DNA from 4 places in the Pantoea sp. RCC30.1 genome. Region 4 is predicted to be linked to each of the others. Evidence: predicted binding sites of a transcription regulator. Region 4 holds the regulator's gene; each other region holds the start of a gene.

Region 1 (5,420 bases), on a different contig from region 4:
CGTAAAAATGGGACAACCCTGTCAGGACATCAGATCCTGACAGGTGAGGGATTAAGGTTTTGGTGGTGTGACGCCGTCGATCTGTTCTGACTGCGCACCGGACCCGGGACGGGCATTGCCCAGCACCGGCTCATCGCCCAGAATGTCGGGCTGCTGTTTCGCGCTGAACTGACCATGACCATCGTAAGCCGGACCACTGCTCCAGCGACCTTCCGGCAGCGGTTTATCCAGCGAGGTATTCAGACAGTAGTAAGAGTGTTCCTGCGCCTCATGTTCCTGCGGGAAGCTGTTCGGGATCGGCAGCGACGCGTTCAGTCCGCCCATCTCTTCGATCACCGCCAGCCACTGCTGCTGGTGCATGGTGTCACGGGCGATCAGGAAGGAGAGGAAATCCTTCATGCCTTTGTCTTCGGTCATGTTGTAGAGGCGGGTAGCCAGCACACGGCCCGTGGCTTCTGCGGTGACGTTAGCCAGCATATCAGCGGCCACGTTGCCGGATGCGTAGATGTGACTCATGTCGAAAGGCATGCCGTTGGCGTTCACCGGCATCGCAGCCAGACCGGAAGAGAGGATATGGCGTGGGTTCATGCCGCCCAGAATGGCATTGACCACCGGATCTTTCGCTGACGCTTCCTGGTAAGAGAGCGGTGCACCTTCCAGGTTCAGCGCCACGGCGTAGCCCAGCATTTCGATATGGCTCAGCTCTTCGGTGGCGGTGGAGATCAGCAGATCCCGAATCCGCACATCACCCCGCGCGCCCATCGCCTGGAAAAAGTATTGCATCGCTACACGAATCTCACCTTCGACGCCGCCGATGGCCTGCTGTAACAGCATGGCAAATTCTGGATCGGGCTTCTCTACACGAACCGGGAATTGAAGTTTTGATGAATGATGAAACATAGTTATTTTCCTCGTCTGTGTTTGCAGTAGATGCAGGAAAAGTCTGGACACAGATATCGGATAAATAAAGCGAAACGAGAGAAATTAACCGGAATTTTCGGCGAAATAAGCGGCAAAAGAGGTGATTTCCGGAGCTATATCTGGCCCGACAGAACAGGCAATATTAGCGATAAGAAAGGGACGTGTGGCGCAGTGCAGGGAAAACAAAAAAGCCCCTCAAAAGGGGCTGATTCCGGACGGGAAAAGCATCCATGCTCAATCGCGTTCCCACTTAACAATTTAGCTTTCGCTGGTGGCCGAAGCACGCTGCAGAACATGTTCCAGAGCCTGACGGTAAATATCCTGCTTAACCACGTCACGCTCGCTCTCCAGGCGATTAATCAGGCCCAGCACGACATCTTTTTGTGAGACATGAGCTTTCGAACGGGCGAGTTCAGCATGAACGGCGGCGACCACCTGTTGTTCAGTGGTCAGCGCCGCGCCAGAGTTCATGAAGTAATCAGAAATCTGAGACTCTGTATTCATCGTTGTTTGCATGTCAGGCCTCATAAGAAAGGGGGGAGAATACGTCGATTCAGATCCGGTTGCCGGATGACGCAAAAAAAATGCATCTGAAGGTGGAAATCCACAACACCTTCAGATGCGGTGCAAAGCACCCTCGTTACAAGTGATTTAACATCACGGGATAAAGTTATACAAGAATTGAAAACTTGTACAACGAAATTTGACAAAATTACACTGGTCGGTGATGTATGTCAGATGCATGTTTAAATCGGAGAAATGATTTTTATTATTAACCTATAAAATACAGAGTGTTGCTTGTATTTTTCGGGCCGGGAGGGTTTTCAGGGGAAAAGGTGTGAAGAGTAGAAAATGTCACCTTATGGCGTTAAAGCGGGGTTTTTCCGCAGATCGCAGAAAAAGCTGTACAGGTTTTAGCGCAGGAAAAAGGCACAACGCATCGATACTGCTGCAATCCTGGCCGTCTGACCAGCCACGCCGCATAATTCACTTCCCACGCCTGATGCAGAAGGCTAAGGTTGAGCCCTTATTCATCACAAGGAAATGATCATGGTTCACGACTATTTCGCGATTCCGCCTGCGGGCGTAACTCAGGAACAACATAAACGTGCAGTGGCTGTGGCAGCGGCTCTGTCAGTGGCAAAGGAGTCGGTCAGCGCCTCCACATCGGCAACCGGCTCAAAAACCTCCTGGGATCTGCAGGCCGTGGCGAATGAAATTGGTAATCTGGCCGATGCAATTCAGGATGCGCTGGAGAGTGACAGTCAGGCTTAATCACTGACCGGTTTTGCCTGAGGCAGTTGCCGGGGCAGGTCAGGTCAGAGGGGTGGCAGCGTTCGTGAGCCGGACATGTCCGGCAATCGGACGCTGCCAGAAACCGCTTATTCCACTGCAGGCGGCTCATATTTAATATATTCACGCAGGGCATCATGGATGGCCTGATTATTGCCTTCCTCCAGACCGCGCTCGGCATATTCTTTCGCCAGCGCCGCCAGCACATCGTCAAACTTCCCTTTGTAATTAAGATTATTCAGTGCTATTTGCTGACCAAGTATCGCTTTTAATACCGTGGTCTCAACCCTTAACTGCGCGACTGCCTCTTCCAGATGTTTGATTCGATCGTCGTCTGCCATAACCCCTCCATGCTTAAAAAAGCAGAATAACCAGCCCGCTCGTAATATTCAAACCTCCGCCAGTGTCCAGAGAGGCGTTGTCAGATTTTCCTTAAGTCAGAATAATCAGCGGCTGAATTTATAAGATGCGTTACTGTAAGAAAAAAACGCTGATATTCCCGCAGTGCGGCGAAAGTAACCCGTTTCTGCTTACTCTGACGGCAATGCGAAAAAACGCTTAAAAAAAAGTGCATTACCATCAACCCCTTCGCTTAAAAATCTTTTCTGTCACTTGATTAAAAGGGGGATTAGCTATTACTGTATTTATATACAGTAGTTTGAGAAGGGAGTGACATTATGGAATTCATTAAACCTGCGGACATTCGCGCCGTTATGCCTTTACCGCTTTATATCGAACGTGTGCCGTGTGGATTTCCTTCTCCGGCGCAGGATTATGTCGAGCAACGTATCGATCTCAATGCGCTTATGGTTCAGCACCCCAGCGCCACCTATTTTGTCCGGGTTAGCGGCGAGTCGATGATTGAGGCGGGCATTAACGATGGAGACATGCTGGTGGTCGACAGCTCCCTCACCGCCTCACACGGCGATATCGTGGTCGCCGCCGTTGAAGGCGAATTCACCGTTAAACGTCTCCAGCTTCATCCCTGCCTGCAACTGATGCCGATGAACACGAAATTTAAACCGATTGCTATCCAGACTGAAGATGCGCTGGAGGTGTTTGGCGTGGTGACCTTTGTGATTAAAGCGACCCACTGACCATGTTCGCGCTGGTTGATGTGAACTGCTTTTACGCATCGTGTGAGACCGTTTTCCGGCCTGATCTTAAAGGTAAACCGGTGGTGGTGCTGTCGAATAACGACGGCTGCGTGATTGCACGCAGTGCCGAGGCAAAGAAAGCCGGCGTCAAAATGGGCGCGCCCTATTTTAAAATGCGTGAAGAGCTGACGCGTCACGCGGTGCACGTCTTCAGCTCCAATTACGTGCTCTACGCCGATATGAGCCTTCGGGTGATGACCCTACTGGAAGAGATGGCGCCATCGGTGGAGATTTACTCGATCGACGAGGCTTTTATGGATCTCACCGGTGTGCAGAACTGTATGGCGCTGGAAACCTTTGGTCGCCAGGTCAGAGAACGGATTCGCAAAGAGACCCATCTGACCGTGGGCGTCGGCATTGCCCAGACTAAAACGCTGGCCAAACTGGCGAATTTTGCGGCCAAGAAGTGGAGCAAAACCGGCGGCATTGTCGATCTGTCGGCCCCCGAACGTCAAAGAAAGCTGCTGGCGCTGATTGATGTGGCTGACGTCTGGGGCGTCGGTCACCGGATCGGCAAACGACTCAACGCCATGGGCATCATGACGGCGAAAGATCTGGCCGATCAAAGCACCGAGTCCATTCGTAAACAGTTCAGCGTGGTGCTGGAGCGCACCGTCAGAGAATTGCGCGGTGAGTCCTGCCTGGAGCTGGAGTCGGTGACGCCGGTAAAACAGCAAATCATGTGTTCTCGTTCGTTTGGCAGCCGTATCTCCGACTACGATCAGATGCGCGAAGCCGTCTGCGCCTATGCCGAGCGCGCGGCAGAAAAGCTGCGTCGTGAGAATCAATATTGTCGCCAGATAGGGGTGTTTGTGCGTACCAGCCCGCATGCGGCTGACGAACCCTTTTACGGTAATCAGTCTACCGGTCAGTTGCTGATCCCGACGCAGGACACCCGCGACATTATCAGCGTCGCGATGGCGTGTCTGGATAACATCTGGATTGAGGGACATCGCTACATGAAGGCGGGCATCGTGCTGGGGGATTTTTTCAGTCAGGGTGTAGCTCAGCTTGATCTGTTTGATGAACATCAGCCACGCCGCAATAGTGAAGAGCTGATGAAGCTGATCGACACAGTCAACAAACTCGGCAGCGGAAATCTCTGGTTTGCGGGGCAGGGGATTAACAAAGCCTGGTCAATGAAGCGTGAGATGCTGTCGCCTGCCTATACCACCCGGATAACCGATCTGCCTGTGGTTGCGCTTAAGTGAGCGCTGATCCGATGTTCCTCTGCTGCTGAAGCCACGGTCTCTGCTAAAAGCTTTTTTTATCACGCGATAAAAGAGGCGGGAGGTTATGCTTTACCTGTCCCGATGAGCAGTTTTTCATCGGGTATTTTAAGTAAATTACCAGGTAAATATAATGGATTTCAGGCAGTTTGAAGCCAGAGTGATGTTCTGGCCCGCAATACATTTCACAGCAGTCATAAAATCCCGGCATCACGACGAATATGAGATTTATGCGATCGACGATAACAGCAATATAAAAACCCGGCTTTTTTTATGTTTTGCTGACAATGAAAACCACGCCAGCCTGCTTATTAAGCAATTTACGTTATGGCTGATAAAAACAAACGCGCTGAAGCGCAGTCAGCAACGGGAAAAAGGCCGCACAGAGACAACATCCTTATCTGAATGAACCGCGTCCGACTTGCACCGCAGACCAGACTGCGGCTGGTCAGACAGTGGCTAATCATATTAATGCGTCCGGGAAATAACGGGCCGTCTGCTCGTGACGGGCAACGGACGGCCTATCTTGTTCCCCCGCCTGGGATAGAATCGCCATTGATTTTGATAGCGACACACCTCCCCAGGCCGGTAATAATGACCACGACAGCCACAACGCATAAAAACAAAGAGCGGGGACGCCCCAGAGAGTTCGATATTGAACAGGCTTTGGGTCGTGCGATTTTCGGCTAACAGACTTCTCCGGCTCACGCTTCCAGACAGAAAAACTCCGCACTCGCCTTTCCCCTCATCTGATTATGTGCCAGGCTTCCACGCTTTAATCTATAGCGTGGAAAATTAAGGCCTGTTTCGTGAAAACTTC
Region 2 (5,420 bases), on a different contig from region 4:
GCTGACACTGGCGGACCGTATCGTGCTGATGGATAACGGTGAGATTGTTCAGCAGGGCAGGCCGGTAGAGCTGCTGACCCAGCCAAAAAACGATTTTGTGCGTGACTTCTTTGGTCGCAGTGAAATGGGCGTGCGGCTGCTGTCGCTGGAACAGGTGGGAAATGCGGTGCGGCGTGGCGAGTGGCTGGCGGGCGAACCGATCGCCGCAGCCCTGACGCTGCGTGACGCCCTGTCGCAGTTTATCGCCCGGCGCACCGATAAACTGCCGGTCATCGACAATCAACAACAGCCGCTGGGCGTGCTCCACTTTGGCGACCTGCTGCAACTGCGCGAGGCGTCAACATGCGCAGGCTAAAGGATCCACTGCTGTGGCTGGTGCTGTTCTACGGCGCGCTGCTGACTCTGATGCCTTACAGCGGGCCGCTGTTTCACCGCTGGTTTCCGGAACTGGCGCGGCCACTCTATCAGCAGGAAAGCTTCTGGCAGCTGACACTGGCGCATCTGTTTCTGGTAGTCACCGCCAGCTTGCTGGCGATTGTGGTGGGTATAGGCAGTGGCGTGCTGGTGACGCGGCGTGCGGGCCGTGCGTTCCGGCCGTTGATGGAGACCATTGTGGCGGCGGGGCAAACTATCCCGCCGGTGGCGGTGCTGGCAATTGCGGTGCCGGTGATGGGATTTGGCGCCTGGCCCGCAGTCGTGGCGCTGCTGCTCTACGGATTGCTGCCAATTTTACAGGGGACGCTGGCGGGTATTGATAGCGTACCGGCCAGCAGCCGGGAGATCGCCATCGGCGTCGGCATGAGCAGCTGGCAACGATTATGGCAGATCGAGCTAGCACTGGCTGCGCCGGTAATTATCGCCGGGATACGCACCTCGGTGATCATCAACATCGGCACAGCGACTATCGCCTCAACGGTGGGCGCGAAAAGTCTGGGATCGCCGGTGATTATCGGCTTAAGCGGATTTAATATAGCCTATGTGATTCAGGGGGCACTGCTGGTGGCGCTGCTGGCGATAGTCAGCGATCGTCTGTTTGAGCGCCTTCAGCGCGGGTTTAGCGTGAGTGAACGATGAGAGAGTATCCGACCAGCATCAGACCGCTGGTGCCACCGGCCGCCATAATAAAAAACAGCGTGGCGAAAAAGGCTTTTTTGACATTCATGGTTAAAACCTGAGCTCGTTAACAGTGAGGCGGGGATAATAGCGCGCGCAAGGCAGAAGGCAAAGTGCCCGGCGTGCGTTTTTGTTATCAGCCGGGTTCATGCAACCGCACGGCATAACCCTGTTCCTGCCAGTGTGACAGCTGTTCCTGCTGGCGACGGGTTAGTTTTTTACCGGTAAAGACAAACATATTCATGCCAGGAAAGAGTTCAGGACGCGGCAGATCCAGCGGTTCAGCCAGCACATCAATGCGCCAGCCATGCTGCGACAGACGCCAGCCCTCCAGCCAGATGCGGGTACGATCGTCGATACCCCAGCCAATAATCAGCGCATCTTTTCCTGATTTTTTCCGGCTGCCAGTCAGGCAGAACGCGACATAGTCGATCAGCAAACCATCAAGCAGACTGCACATCGTGCGGGCGGTGTTCTGGTCCAGACTCAGCTTCTGGCGTACCGGCATGAACACGTGATCGATCAGCGCATCAATCGGATGTTCGCGACCAATCGCGGTAATTTTGTTACGAAGTTTAGCGGGTCTGACGTGACGCAGTACGCTGATCAGCTCATCCTGCAGTGTCGTCCAGCCGTCATGGGCATCAACATCGCCACCTTCAAGCAATGCTTTAACTTTGCCGACCGGCACGCCGCTTTCAATCCAGCGCATGATCTCTTCGATGCGATGAACATCTTCTTCGTCAAACTGACGATGTCCGCCTTCGGTACGTTGCGGCTTCAGTAAGCCATAACGACGCTGCCAGGCGCGCAGAGTGACTGGGTTTATGCCACAGCGCTCGGCAACGTCACCGATACTGTATAAGGTCATAAATTCCTCTTTCGATTGGTCTGAGTGTAATTACCATAACGAAGCCGACTAAGTTGTACAATACATTTCTCGATGTACAACTTGACTGATACGCCGTTTCTCCGTTATATCTCACATAAGAGAATTTTTCCCAAATGTGAGAAATTACTATGTCAGAGCTGAATACGGAGCAACGACTGGCGGTGAGGCTGGCAGAATTACGCCTGCAACGCGGTTGGTCGCTGGATGAACTTTCTGTCGCTACGGGCATCAGTCGTGCGTCATTATCGCGCATTGAGCGAAGCGAGACCAGCCCTACTGCTGCGCTGCTTAACCGTCTGTGTGTTGCCTACGGATTAACGATGTCGCGCCTGCTCAGTGAAGTGGAGGAGGAGTCCAGTCTGCTGATCAGAGATGACCAGCAGCCCGTGTGGCAGGATGAATCCAGCGGATTTATTCGCCGGAATGTTTCACCTCCTGCACTTCATTTTCGATGCGAACTGGTTGAGGGCAAACTACGGCCCGGTGCACGTATAGATTACGATGCGCCACCTATACAGGGGCTGGAGCAGCATATCTGGCTACACGAGGGCGGCCTCACCGTCACGATGGGGGCGCAGCAGTGGGCGCTGAAGCCCGGTGACTGCCTACGTTTTCATCTGGTCGGGAAATCGGCTTTTGAGGCGCACCCGACTGCTGGCGCGCGCTATTTACTGGTGGTGGCGAAACCATGATTAATTACGCAATACTTCGCGCCGACGAAGCGCAACAGCAGTTGGGTGAACTGACGGAGGTGCTGCAGGCTTGTGTGGCAGACGGCGCCAGTGTCGGCTTTATTGATGCCGAAGACGAAGAAGTGATAACGCGATTCTGGCAGCAGCGGATCGCCGGTCTGGCAGACGGCGACAGCGAATTATTCGTCGCGCGGCAGCACGATAGCATCGTGGGCACTGTCATTCTCAGTGGCAGCGCCATGCCAAATGGCCGACACCGGGCAGAGATCAGCAAACTGCTGGTGCATCCCAGGGCGCGCCGTCAGGGTATCGCCCGTGAGCTGATGGAGCTCGCCGGACAGCGGGCGCGTACGCAGGGTAAAACCCTGCTGGTGCTGGATACGCGCAGCGGCGATGTTGCCAGCGAGCTTTATCGTTCACTTGGCTGGCAGGTGGCGGGATCGATTCCGTTTTATGCCGAATCCACTGAAGGTGTGCTGGATGCCACCACCTATATGTACAAAGTACTGGAGTAGAGAGCCGCCGCCGGGCACTCACTGAAATTTACGACGGCGCACGAAAAATTCCGCGCGAAAGCTGACGTCGCCGGGATACTGTGTAAAAATACAGGCCATATTTTCAGTGTGGTAAAGCAAATCATGGCCCTGACAGCCGCAGTAAAAAGCCAGATAGCGCAATGGTATAAAGCGCTTCAGGAGCAGGTGCCTGATTTCATCCCGCGTGCGCCGCAGCGCCAGATGATTGCCGAAGTGGCAAAATGTCTGGCGGGCGACGATTCGCGCCATCTGGCGGTTGAAGCGCCGACCGGCGTGGGCAAAACACTCTCTTATCTGATTCCGGGCATTGCGGCCAGCCGCGCCCAGGAAAAGCAGTTGGTGATCAGCACCGCCAACGTGGCGCTACAGGATCAAATTTTCACCAAAGATTTGCCGCTGCTGAAGAAAATCATCCCCGACCTCACCTTTACTGCTGCCTTTGGCCGCGGGCGCTATGTCTGTCCGCGCAATCTGGCGGCGATGGCGGCCGACGCCGATCAGCAGGGCGATCTGCTGCTCTATCTGGATGATGACGCGGTCAGCAGCACCAAAGAAGAACAGACGCAGTGCGGCCGCTTACAGAAATCGCTGGATCGCTACCAGTGGGATGGCCTGCGCGATCACAGCGAAGAGAACGTCAGCGACAGCCTGTGGCAGCGCCTCTCTACCGACAAAGCAAGCTGCCTCGGTTCGCACTGTCACTGGTATCGTGAATGCCCGTTCTTTGTGGCGCGACGCGAAATAGAGCAGGTAGATGTGGTGGTGGCGAACCATGCGCTGGTGATGGCGGCGATGGAAAACGAGTCGGTGCTGCCACCGGCCAAAAACCTGATGCTGGTGCTGGATGAAGGGCATCATCTGCCGGAAGTGGCCCGCGATGCGCTGGAGATGAGCGCCGACATCACGCCGGGCTGGAGCAGCCTGCAGCTCGACCTCTTTATCAAGCTGGTAGAGAGCATTATGACGCAGATGCGGCCAAAATCGCCGCCGCCGCTGGCTAACCCGGAGCGGCTGAAAGCGCACTGCGATGAGCTGCGCGAACTGCTGACCGTGACCGCGCAGGCGCTGAATCCGCTGCTGCCGCCGCATAACCAGCCGGGCGAATTTCGCTTTGTGCTGGGCGAACTGCCGCAGGAACTGCTGGAACTCTGTGCCCGGCTGTTCAAACTCAGCGACGCCCTGCGCGGCCTGAGTGAAGGCCTGATTAATGCGCTTAGCGAGCAGACCGGCAAAGTCGATCTGGTACGTCTGCATCGCAATCTGCTACAGCTCAATCGCCAGTTTGGCTGGTTTGAATCGGTCAGCAAACTGTGGCGGCTGGCGGCAATGGAAAAAGCCTCTGGTGCGCCAGTGTCGAAGTGGATCACCCGCGAGCTGCGCGAAGGTCAGGCGCATCTGCTGTTTCACTGTGCCGGGATCCGCGTCAGCGATCAGTTGGAGAAAATGCTGTGGCGCAAAATCCCGCATGTGGTGGTCACCTCCGCCACGCTGCGATCGCTCAACAGCTTCAATCGCCTGCAGGAGATGTCGGGACTCAGCGAGAAAGCGGGCGACCGTTTTGTGGCGCTCGACTCGCCGTTTAACCACGTGGAGCAGGGCAAGCTGGTGATCCCGCAGATGCGCTTTGAGCCGCTGATGACACATGAAGCGGAGCACATCGCCGAGATGGCAGGTTTCTTCCGTCAGCAGATGGCTCAGAAAAAGCACAAAGGGGTGCTGGTGCTGTTTGCCAGCAATCGGGCGATGCAGCAGTTTGTCGCCTGTCTTCCCGACCTGCGGCTCTCGATGCTGGTGCAGGGTGATCAGCCGCGCAGCCGCCTGGTGGACCTGCACCGTCAGCGCGTCACCAAAGGGGAAACCAGTGTTCTGATTGGCCTGCAGTCGTTTGCTGAAGGGCTGGATCTGAAAGGCGATCTGCTGAGTCAGGTGCATATTCATAAAATCGCTTTTCCCCCGGTAGACAGTCCGGTAATTTTGACCGAAGGCGAGTGGCTGAAAAGCCTGAAGCGCTATCCGTTTGAGGTGCAGAGTTTACCCAGTGCCTCATTTACCCTGATTCAACAGGTCGGACGCCTGATTCGCAGCCATCAATGTTATGGCGAAATCGTGATTTATGACCGCCGTCTGCTGAGCAAATCCTACGGCAGCCGGTTATTAGCCGCGTTGCCGATCTTCCCGATTGAACAG
Region 3 (5,420 bases), on a different contig from region 4:
TGAGCTTCAGGGTCGAGCTCCTGAAAATCTGCCAGCGCTTCCCGGTCGCCACACAGGACCAGGTTAAGGCTGAGTGGCAACGGAGGAATCGAGATAGGCAGCGGCCGGCGTTCATCCTGAGATGTCCACTCAACATAGCCTTGCTCAATACACTTTTTCAAGCGCAGCCAAAGAATCGGCTGTGTCATCAGGCTACGAAGAGACAGCACCAGCGTGCCGCCGTTGGCGCGATGGATCAGGCCCGGCTCAAGCTGGATGCGATCTTTATACTGGCGCACGCAACCAAATAACTGCTCCATCTCAGTCCATTCAGCAAAGTGAATACCACCCTGACTGGTGAACGGACGTTGAGGATCGGAGGGAGGCTGAAGCGTGACGTTGTCAGCCATGATATGGTAATCACCGCCGAACAGAGTGGTACTGTCTGCCATGACCCGCTGAGCGGCCTGGGCAATGAATGTCAGATAGTCGCGATTCTCCTGGCTGCGAACCAGAAGTAACGGGAAACCTTGTGTCTGGTGGTGTAAATGCGCCAGTGCATTCAGCAACCGGGGCTGTACCGTTGCCAGAGCATCAGTTTCTTCATCAGCAATTCGGGAGAAAACGGATTGGTATTGCGCGCTATCCGGCTGTAAGGTCTGCCACGTAAGTTGGGTGCTGGTCAAAATAATCGCATTTGTCTGTATTAAGAAAAGCGAGATTATACAGGATTCACCCTTGTTAAGCACTGCAGACTTCCTGTTGAAGATGTGACGATGACAGCATGTTTTTCGTTGCTGCATCCGGGAAAAAAGCTGTTATTCTTAGCTCGTTACGTGATCACGATGAGATTCCGATGAAATACCAGCAACTCGAAAATCTTGAATGTGGATGGAAGTGGAAATACCTGGTGAAAAAACATCGGGAAGGTGAACTGATCACGCGTCACCTTGAATTAAGCGCGGCGCAGGCGGCAGTCGATGAGCTGCTGGCGATGGAAAATAATCCGGTGACGGTAAATGAATGGATCGCAGAGCATATTCATTCTGATCTGGATAACCGACTGAAGCAGACCATCCGTGCCCGGCGTAAACGCCATTTCAACGCTGAACATCAGCACACCCGTAAAAAATCGATCGACCTGGAGTATCTGGTCTGGCAGCGACTGGCAGGTCTCGCACAGCGGCGCGGGTGCACGCTCTCTGAAACGATTGTTCAGCTGATAGAAGATGCAGAACGCAAAGAGAAATATGCTACTCAGATGTCGAGTCTGAAGCAGGATTTGCAGGCCATCCTGGGTAAGTCGGGTTCAGAGAGCGAATAACCGGGCAGGGCAAAACAAAAATAGTCTGAATGTTCAAGTCCGGTTTTATTACCGGCATAAAAAAACCCCGCCTTAGCGGGGTTTTTTATTACGTTTAACTTAAGCCTGTGGCTGAGTTACAACGTCTTTGATGCCTTTAACATCGATTTCTACGCGACGGTCCGGAGACAGGCAGTCGATCAGGGCATTACGGCCTTTCACGCTGTCACAGGTGTTGCCGGTAACTGGGTTAGATTTACCCATGCCACGTGCAGAGATCTTGTTAGAAGGAATACCTTTAGATACCAGGTAATCTACGACTGACTGAGCGCGTTTCTCAGACAGTTTCTGGTTGTACTGCTCTGAACCGATGCGATCGGTGAAGCCCAGTACGACAACGGAACCATCTTTAGGATCCATTGAGCTCAGCTGGCTGTACAGCTGATCCAGAGCCTGCTGGCCTTCTGGCTTCAGGGTAGATTTGTTAAAGGTGAACAGAACGTCAGACTTCAGGGTGAAACGCTTGGTTTCAACAACTGGAGCTGGTGCTGGAGCAGGAGCCGGAGCTGGTGCAGCGACATCATCCTGACCGAAGCGGTATGAAACGCCTACGCTCAGCATGCCGTTGTCTGGACGAGTACCAACGGTCTGTGCATCACCGATGTTGTTAACCCACTGGTAATCCAGACGGGTAGCCCAGTTTTTGGTCAGCGCATATTCAACACCAACAGCAGCCAGCGGAGAAACGCCGGTGTCGTGGTCGCTGATGCGGCCAGTAGTTGGGTTAGTCTGCGTTGCATCTGCACGCCATACCATGCCGCCCAGACGAGTATACACGTCCAGGTCGTCATTGATTGGGTAGCTCAGTTTAGCAGCCAGCTGTACGCCCTGTGCTTTGAATGCGCCGTTAGTCACATTGCCTTTATTAGGCATGCGGCCCAGCCAGTCATAGCCCATCTCGAAGCCCAGGTATGGGTTTGCCTGATAACCAACGAACGCACCTGCGCCCAGCTGGCTTTCATGAGTTGGACCGTCATTGTTCTCGTAACCGTTACCGTAGTAACCAGTGTCGTGATACTGAGACCAGCCCAGTTTAGCACCGGTGTACCAGGTGTTATCTTTCGGAGCGGCCTGCGCTACGGTAGCGAAGCCAGCCAGTGCCACTGCAATTGCGATAGCTGTCTTTTTCATTTTGCGCCTCGTTATCATCCAAATAGGCAATGAGCAAAAAGGTTGCTCTTGGTTTAAATCCTTCGCCGGGTCAAAACGCTCGCTTATGACTCTACCGCAAAAAACGGAGGTTATTGAGCACCCTGGCGAGCTAAAGTCTACAACGAGATTGGAAACTTACAAGTATGATGTGAGGCGCTTCTGTAAAGAAACAGCGATTTATACATAATTTCTAACAATTAGAGTGGCCGTATTGTCGCGGTAAAAAGGCCCAAAAACCCGCTAAACCATTGTCACAGCTCGAACTAACAGAATCAGTGGTTTAGCGGCGACAGATAAGAAAAATAGCTTGGGAAACTTCTGATTTTTACTTAATGAAACAAATCCGACTGAATTTTTATGGAACTTTGTGGTCTCAGAGGCGCTTCCGATGTTCCGCTTGCCCGTAAAATCAAACCCAGCGCTTCACCCTCAGCGGCCGCATTTTCGAGTTGACGTCGCTCATCTTCATCCAAATCGTACGGAATCCATGCCAGAACGACACTGTAATTTCCTGTACGCAACGCCTTAACCATCGCTTCGACGGCATTCAGACGTTCAGAATCGGCGATATGCATACTTTTATCCAGTGGTAATCCCGATTCCTGCAGCCAGGTGCGATTCAGTTTATGCGCCGGTGTTAACCACAACTGCCAGCGAGACTGCTGACTGAGCTGCTGCAATAACGGCAACAGCATCATCTGCATCATACCGGGCTGCTCGCTGTAACGTAACTCAGTAATTCCACCACCCTGAGAGGCCGGAACGGAAGTGGACGCATAATGATGAGCATAGCGTGCATTATCAGGAGGTTGTGTTCGCATAAGTTAATCACCAGCAGTGGACTGTATGAATATACAGTACTGTCATCCTGGATAAAGATCAACCCAAATTTCTGAAAACGCCTCGCAAAAACGCGACAAGATTAGTTGAAGCACTATTTATTCATTGAACCCGCTGACGCTTTTTTTTATCTTCTAATTACCTGATACCCAAGGTAATTTAAGAGATATTTCTTACATGGAGGTGGTGCAATGCAAAAGGTGAATCCGGTCGTAGAGCGCTCCAGAGCGCACCTGGCCCCGTTGGGAACCATAGAGTCCCGTACCCAGTTTGGAGGATACGCGCTGGCTGTTGAAAGTGTGGTTTTTGCCTTAATAAATAAAGACGAACTCTATCTGCGTGCCAGTGAACCTTTGCGGGAATACATTACTGATCGTCCGCTGCAACCCCTGATTTTTCGTAAGAGAGGCAGGATGGTGAGCCTCAATTATTTTCGGGTTGATGAAGCGTTATGGCGCGATCCTGACCATCTGCTGGCGCTCTCAGCGGCCTCTTTAGAAACGGCGCAGCTGGAGTTACAGGACAGACAATCCTCTCCACGACTGAAAGATCTGCCGAATCTCAGCGTACGTATGGAGATGATGCTGTACGAGGCGGGCGTCATGACCGTCAATCATCTCTATCAGATGGGGGCCAAACAGTGCTGGCTGAAGCTGAAAGCGATCAACCAGCACGTTGGGTTTCAGACCTTACTGGCGCTGCAGGGGGCGATCACGGGCCATCATGCCGCCGCGCTACCGCTTGCCACCCGGGCCGAGCTGAATGCGTGGTTCCAGCGCACGCTTTTGTCTAACCCCAATCTTAGAGGCGGCGAAGGCTAATCAGTAATGAGCGTGCGGCGCAGGCGAGCCACATCGGGCATTAAGGCCACCAGCAGACCGAGTTGCTGGAGCACCAGCGGCGCACGTGTATCCGCATCTGCGGCGAGTTGGCTGATGCGCTGGGCCAGCTGCTGGCGCATTGTCTCAACATGTTCATCGCTGACCACGTCCGTCTGGAGCACATCCTCAACGTAGCAAACCGTATCATCCAGCAAGGCCAGTAGTTCCGGCGCGGTAATTTTATCGCGGTGGGCACCCAGCGCAGAAATGTAGCTCAGGAATGAGTGGTTAGAGCAAAGCAGTTGAAAAGCCGACTCACGTAGCTGCTGGCTGGTACGACTTTCACTACTCATATTTGAAACCACCGACGCCAGCTCAGCATCTGCATTATGCGCATCCCGGCGGGCAATGCGATAGGCGAGACGGTTATCCTTGCCCTGATGATACTGCTCCATGATCGCATCCAGATAGCGGCAGTTCGCTTTCAGGGTTCGTTCTGCGACCGCCGGTAACTGACGAAAGCGCCAGTCAGGCCAGATAAACGCGACAGCCAGCCACGCCAGACCACAGCCGAGTAGGGTATCCACTACCCGTGGCAGGGCGACCTCAAAGCCTTCACCTAACAGGTTAAAGCAGAGCAGCACCAGCAGAGTGATAAACAGCGTGGCCTGCGCATACTGCACCTGCCTGAAAGCGAAGAACAGCACGCCAGCAATCACAATCAGGATTAACTGACCTTCAATGGAGGGCACCAGCCATAAAACCGGCAGGCCAATCGCAATCCCTGCCAGCGTTCCGCCGATGCGCAAGGCCAGTCGTCGCTGCGTGGCGTTGTAGTTTGGCTGGCAGACAAACAGGCTGGTCAGCAGAATCCAGTACCCCCGCTGCAGTCCGGTGATCTGAATAAAACCATAGCCAATACAGAGCACCACTGACATGCGAACCGCATGCCGGAACAGCGCCGAAGAGGGAGAGAGATGACGGCTGAAGCGCAACCGGATATCACTCCAGCCACTTAATCCTTCGCGTGACAGCACATTATCACTGTGCTGAGGATCTTCACCGGCCAGCGTCTGTTCGGATTCAATAGAGGCGAGCTGAGCGTCAATGGCGCGCAGGTTACGCAGCAGCCAGAACAGTGCACGGGTGTGGGTCGCCTCAGGCTCATGCTGCTCAAGACGTTCTATCGCTTTTTGTAATCGTTCAAACGCACGCTCAAAGCGGCTGTCATGAACCCATCTTTCACGCATCAGAATGCAGTGCGC
Region 4 (5,420 bases):
TTCATCGGGTGGAATCCAACAACAGCTACGTCATGTGTCACCACTTTGAAGCACCAGCTCATACGTCGGTGATGCTGGTCTGTGACCGCTGTGCCGCCGTTACAGAAAAGCAGGCGCAGGGGGTGGAGAAGATTATCGCGACGCTGGCGGGTGAGGCGCAGTTTGCATTACGCCATAGCGTGATTGAAGCACATGGTTTATGTGAAAGTTGTGCCGCCGTTGAAGCCTGTACGCATCATGAAAGCTGCGAACATGATCATCAGGATGAAGGTAAAAAGCGGGGAAAACGCGGGTAATCTGCACATCCTTGTGCGTTTCCATCCCTGTACCCTCCGGTGCGGGCACACCGAAGCGGTTTCAGCTGATTAACGGGATACCCTGATTACCAGCGGTGATCTTTGTTCTTGCCTTCCCAGTCCGTCACTTCGCGCTCTGCTTCATCTTTCGCATAGCCGTAACGTTCCTGGATTTTACCGACCAGCTGATCGCGTTTACCTTCGATAACCTGCATGTCATCGTCGGTCAGCTTGCCCCATTTCTCTTTCATTTTGCCTTTGAACTGCTTCCAGTTGCCGCTCGCTTCGTCTTTATTCATGGCAGACCTCCAATCCTCGGGTTTAATGATTATCTTGCTGCTTAACAAAATAACGATATAAATCGCTAGTTAACTGCGATGCTTAAAGTTAAATATAGCAGACAGTTTAATAACTGTAGAATAATACGGAATAATCTGTATCAACCCCGAGTCAACCCTGCAGGATCAGGCATCAAACCAGCTGTTCTGACGCCAGTGCTTACGCCAGATGAGCCACAGTGACAGGCCGCGCAGCGCCAGGAAAACCGTCACCGCCAGCCACAGGCCGTGGTTGCCCAGCACCGGTACACTGAGCAGCGTCAGAAAGTAGCCTGCCGCCGCCACGACCATGCTGTTACGCATCTCGCGTCCGCGCGTCGCTCCGATGAACATCCCATCCAGCAGATAACACCAGACGCCGATCAGCGGCATGATTATCTGCCAGACCAGATAGCGATCAGCTGTCTGCTGCAGTGACTCAAGAGAGGTCAGCAGGGTGACAATCTGCGGGCCAAAAATGGCATAAACCAGCGAGAAGAACAGCGCTACCACCACCGCCTGCCGACAGGCGGAGTGCCAGACGTGCTGCAATTTACTGCCATCTTTTGCGCCATGCGCTTCGCCGGCAAAAGCTTCAACCGCGTAGGCAAAACCATCCAGCGCGTAGGCAGTAAAGGTAATGAACATCAGTAATACCGCGTTAACTGCTACCACATCCGGACCCAGCCGTGCGCCCAGCACGGTCAGCGAGGCGAAACAGAGCTGCAGCATCAGGGAGCGCAGCATGATGTCCCGGTTCAGTCGCAGCAGCCGGCCGCTGTCACCGCGCCAGCTCTGCTTCAGCAGGTTTAGCGTAATACCGCGCAGCTTTAACACCCGCCAGACCATGATGCCGCCGACGCCCAGCGTGATGTACTCCGCCAGCGCCGTGGCGGTTGCTGCCCCCGCGACACCCCAGTGCAGCCCCATCACCAGCCAGAGATCGAGCACGATGTTAACCAGATTGCCTACCACCAGCAGGATCACCGGCGCGCGTGCATACTGCACACCCAGCAGCCAGCCCAGAATCACCAGGTTGGCCAGGGTGGCAGGCGCACTGAGCCAGCGAATCTGAATAAACAGCGCCGCCTGTTCCAGAACATCAGGATTGCCGCCAACCAGATGGGTCGCCAGCTGAATAATCGGATAACGTAAAGCGATGAACAGGATACCTGCCAGCAGCGCAATAATCAGCGGCTGCGTCAGCGCACGTGCAAGAGCGGTTTTATCGCCCGCACCAAACGCCTGTGCCGTCAGGCCAGTGGTACTCATTCGAAGGAAAAGCAGCAGCATAAAGAGGAAGCTGGTCACTGTGGTCCCGACCGCAACCCCGCCAAGATAGACAGGGCTGTCGAGATGACCAATAACTGCAGTATCGACCACTCCCAGTAAGGGAACGGTGATATTTGAAAGGATCATCGGCAGCGCAAGCCGCCAGAGATTTTTATCCGTTGCCGTGATAAAGCGCATTCGCCGTTCCGTGCTCAGTGTCGCTGCAGTAAAGCAGGCGACAAAATTAGGGCAGACAGAATAGCATCAGAAAAGGCGAATGCACGTAGCCCTCACAATCAGAGCCACTCGCCGTTACGGACCACGCCAACCGCCAGACCTTCAATAGTCAGCGACTGAGCACGGGTATCGACAACAATCGGGTCGAAATCGCTGTTTTCGGGCAGCAGATGCACGATAGCACCCTGCTTTTTCCAGCGTTTAACGGTGACTTCATCATCAATGCGGGCAACGACAACCTGGCCATTGCGCACATCCTGGGTTTTATGGACCGCGAGCAGGTCGCCGTCCATAATCCCGATATCTTTCATCGACATTCCACTGACGCGCAGAAGGAAGTCAGCAGACGGCTTAAACAGGCCCGGATCCACTTTGTAATGGGTTTCGATATGTTCCTGCGCCATGATCGGCTCACCGGCAGCAACCCGGCCAATCAACGGCAGCCCTTCAGAGGCTTCTTCTTCCATTAACAGACGAATGCCACGCGATGCACCGGAAACGATCTCGATGACGCCTTTGCGCGCCAGCGCTTTCAGATGCTCTTCTGCCGCATTCGGCGAGCGGAAGCCCAGCTGCGCGGCAATCTCTGCACGCGTAGGCGGCATGCCCGTTGAAGAAATATGGTCGCGAATCAGGTCATAGACCTGCTGCTGTCTGCTGGTTAATGCTTTCATCCCGCCCCCTGGTTGTTTATACAGTCGCTGTGAGTATATACAGGTATTGGCGAAATGGAAACCGATTGTCAGGGAAAACGCGCCCTCAGGCGCGTTATGGAAGGCTTATCGCAAATGTGTCCAGAGGAGCGCGATCCACACAAACAGGGCCAGTAAGATGCTGATCAGTACCGCCGCAGAGCCCATGTCCTTTGCCCGGCCCGCCAGCGGATGATGCTCCTGGCCGATGCGGTCAACCACCGCTTCAATGGCGCTATTGAGGATTTCGACAATGACCACCAGCACCACCGCCCCAATCATAAGGATGCGGGAGATCACATCGACATCCAGCCAGCACGCGATAATAATAGCGACCAGCGCAGCCAGTGCTTCCTGGCGAAACGCCGCTTCATGTTGCCAGGCGGCTCGCAGTCCCTGCCATGAGTAACCTGCGGCTTTTACAATTCTGATAAGTCCGGTGGCATTATTTGCCATGATGTGGGAACCCTTTCATCGGATTGACGTCAATGTCTGGGCTGCGTGCAATTGGCACCACCACAGATATTCGCTGCGCTTTCTGCTATGCTTGCGGCGCTTTGCTAACAAGAGGCTTCATGTTGTCTATGTCAGGTTGGCGTAAACTCTATTACAAATTGCTTAATTTACCACTCTCCTTTTTGGTAAAAAGTAAGGCCATTCCGGCCGATCCTGTGTCTGAACATGGTCTGGATCCGACCCGACCTATTATGTATGTTTTGCCTTACGATTCGAAGGCTGACTTACTGACTTTACGTGCACAGTGTCTGCGGCATCATCTGCCCGACCCGCTCTCTCCACTGGAGATTGATGGTTCACTGCTGCCGCGCCACGTGTTTATTCACAATGGCCCGCGCGTATTCCCCTATTTTGTGCCCAGTGTGGAATCGGTGAAAATCTTTCACGATTACCTCGACCTGCATCGCAATAATCCTAAGCTCGATATTCAGATGCTGCCGGTCACCGTGATGTTTGGCCGCGCGCCAGGACGTGAAGTCCAGGGCGAAGCTACGCCACACCTGCGGGTGCTGAACGGGGTGCAGAAGTTCTTTGCGGTTATCTGGCACGGGCGCGACAGTTTTGTCCGTTTCTCGCCTACCGTTTCGCTTCGCCGCATGGCAACCGAACACGGTACGGATCAGTCGATCGCCCAGAAGCTGGCTCGCGTGGCGCGCATCCATTTTGCCCGTCAGCGCCTGGCGGCAATCGGTCCGCGTTTACCGGCGCGTCAGGATCTGTTTAATCGTCTGCTGCAATCCAAAGCCATTGAAAAAGCCGTCGAAGATGAAGCGCGCAGCAAAAAAATCTCCCATGAGAAAGCGCAGCAGAATGCCGTCGAGATGATGGAGGAAATTGCCGCTAACTTCTCTTATGAAGCGATTCGCGTCACCGACCGTGTGATGGGCTGGCTCTGGAGTCGTCTCTATCAGGGCATCAACGTTAATGGCGGTGAAAAAGTTCGCCAGCTGGCGCAGGATGGCCACGAAATTGTCTATGTGCCGTGCCATCGCAGCCACATGGATTATCTGCTGCTCTCCTATGTGCTCTATCACCAGGGGCTGGTGCCACCGCACATCGCTGCGGGTATCAATCTCAACTTCTGGCCAGCCGGCCCGATTTTCCGTCGTCTGGGCGCTTTCTTTATTCGTCGTACCTTTAAGGGCAACAAGCTCTACGCCACGGTGTTCCGCGAATATCTCGGCGAGCTGTTCACCCGGGGTTATTCGGTTGAGTACTTTGTCGAAGGAGGCCGTTCACGTACCGGTCGCCTGCTTGACCCTAAAACCGGCACCTTAGCCATGACGCTGCAGGCAATGCTGCGCGGCGGCAATCGTCCAATCACGCTGGTGCCGATCTATATCGGCTATGAGCATGTGATGGAAGTGGGTACTTACGCCAAAGAACTACGCGGCGCGGCGAAAGAGAAAGAGGGCTTCATGCAGATGGTGCGCGGCTTACGCAAGCTGCGCAACCTCGGTCAGGGTTACGTTAACTTTGGCGAACCGCTGCCGCTGGTTAACTATCTCAACAAGCGGGTTCCGGAGTGGCGCGATGCGATCGATCCGATTGAGCCGCAGCGTCCGAGCTGGTTAACGCCGACCGTCAATGATATCGCGGCCAGCCTGATGGTGCGTATTAATGAAGCGGGCGCGGCCAATGCCATGAACCTCTGTGTGACGGCGCTGCTGGCGTCACGTCAGCGCTCACTAACCCGTGAACAGCTGATAGAACAGCTGGAGTGCTATACCCAGCTGCTGCGCAATGTGCCCTACTCGCCAAACGCGACCGTACCCGATCTCACCGCGGAAGCGCTGCTGGATCACGCCCTGGGTATGAATAAGTTTGAGAGTGAAAAGGACAGCATTGGCGACATCATCATTCTGCCGCGCGAGCAGGCGGTGCTGATGACCTACTATCGCAACAACATTCATCACATGCTGGTTATGCCGTCGCTGATTGCCGCCATTGTTCAGCAGCATCAGACGCTGAGCGAAGCAGAACTGCTACGTCAGGTAAGCCTGATTTATCCGATGCTGAAGAGTGAACTGTTCCTGCGCTGGCAGACCGATGAACTGCCACAACTGCTCACTGATGTGAGTCAGGAGCTG

What was found. The regulator LexA, encoded in region 4, represses DNA repair genes until DNA is damaged. The targets are predictions, from matches to a motif close to TNCTGTATGTACATACAGNA.
Region 1: umuD (translesion error-prone DNA polymerase V autoproteolytic subunit) is a predicted target of LexA. The motif match lies at 2,851-2,870, and genes of this name have one in related genera.
Region 2: dinG (ATP-dependent DNA helicase DinG) is a predicted target of LexA. The motif match lies at 3,289-3,308, and genes of this name have one in related genera.
Region 3: sulA (SOS-induced cell division inhibitor SulA) is a predicted target of LexA. The motif match lies at 3,335-3,354, and genes of this name have one in related genera.

What each region holds. Positions count from the first base shown of each region.
Region 1 is NZ_JBXUHX010000017.1:84,207-89,626, forward strand. Features, by position in the region: gene AC2LB6_RS15895 (manganese catalase family protein) at 52-900, opposite strand; gene AC2LB6_RS15900 (biofilm development regulator YmgB/AriR family protein) at 1,180-1,425, opposite strand; gene AC2LB6_RS15905 (hypothetical protein) at 1,972-2,196, shown strand; gene AC2LB6_RS15910 (hypothetical protein) at 2,304-2,555, opposite strand; gene umuD (translesion error-prone DNA polymerase V autoproteolytic subunit) at 2,892-3,311, shown strand; gene umuC (translesion error-prone DNA polymerase V subunit UmuC) at 3,314-4,582, shown strand; gene AC2LB6_RS15925 (hypothetical protein) at 4,734-5,009, shown strand; gene AC2LB6_RS15930 (hypothetical protein) at 5,410-5,420, shown strand, end outside.
Region 2 is NZ_JBXUHX010000009.1:28,619-34,038, forward strand. Features, by position in the region: gene AC2LB6_RS10070 (ABC transporter ATP-binding protein) at 1-355, shown strand, start outside; gene AC2LB6_RS10075 (ABC transporter permease) at 343-1,074, shown strand; gene AC2LB6_RS10080 (hypothetical protein) at 1,055-1,162, opposite strand; gene AC2LB6_RS10085 (MerR family transcriptional regulator) at 1,250-1,984, opposite strand; gene AC2LB6_RS10090 (helix-turn-helix domain-containing protein) at 2,134-2,697, shown strand; gene AC2LB6_RS10095 (GNAT family N-acetyltransferase) at 2,694-3,212, shown strand; gene dinG (ATP-dependent DNA helicase DinG) at 3,336-5,420, shown strand, end outside.
Region 3 is NZ_JBXUHX010000013.1:3,184-8,603, forward strand. Features, by position in the region: gene AC2LB6_RS12910 (AAA family ATPase) at 1-782, opposite strand, end outside; gene matP (macrodomain Ter protein MatP) at 836-1,303, shown strand; gene ompA (porin OmpA) at 1,403-2,473, opposite strand; gene sulA (SOS-induced cell division inhibitor SulA) at 2,824-3,315, opposite strand; gene AC2LB6_RS12930 (TfoX/Sxy family DNA transformation protein) at 3,526-4,155, shown strand; gene yccS (YccS family putative transporter) at 4,152-5,420, opposite strand, start outside.
Region 4 is NZ_JBXUHX010000028.1:22,417-27,836, reverse strand. Features, by position in the region: gene zur (zinc uptake transcriptional repressor Zur) at 1-296, shown strand, start outside; gene AC2LB6_RS19760 (CsbD family protein) at 383-595, opposite strand; gene dinF (MATE family efflux transporter DinF) at 761-2,083, opposite strand; gene lexA (transcriptional repressor LexA) at 2,182-2,796, opposite strand; gene AC2LB6_RS19745 (diacylglycerol kinase) at 2,902-3,270, opposite strand; gene plsB (glycerol-3-phosphate 1-O-acyltransferase PlsB) at 3,399-5,420, shown strand, end outside.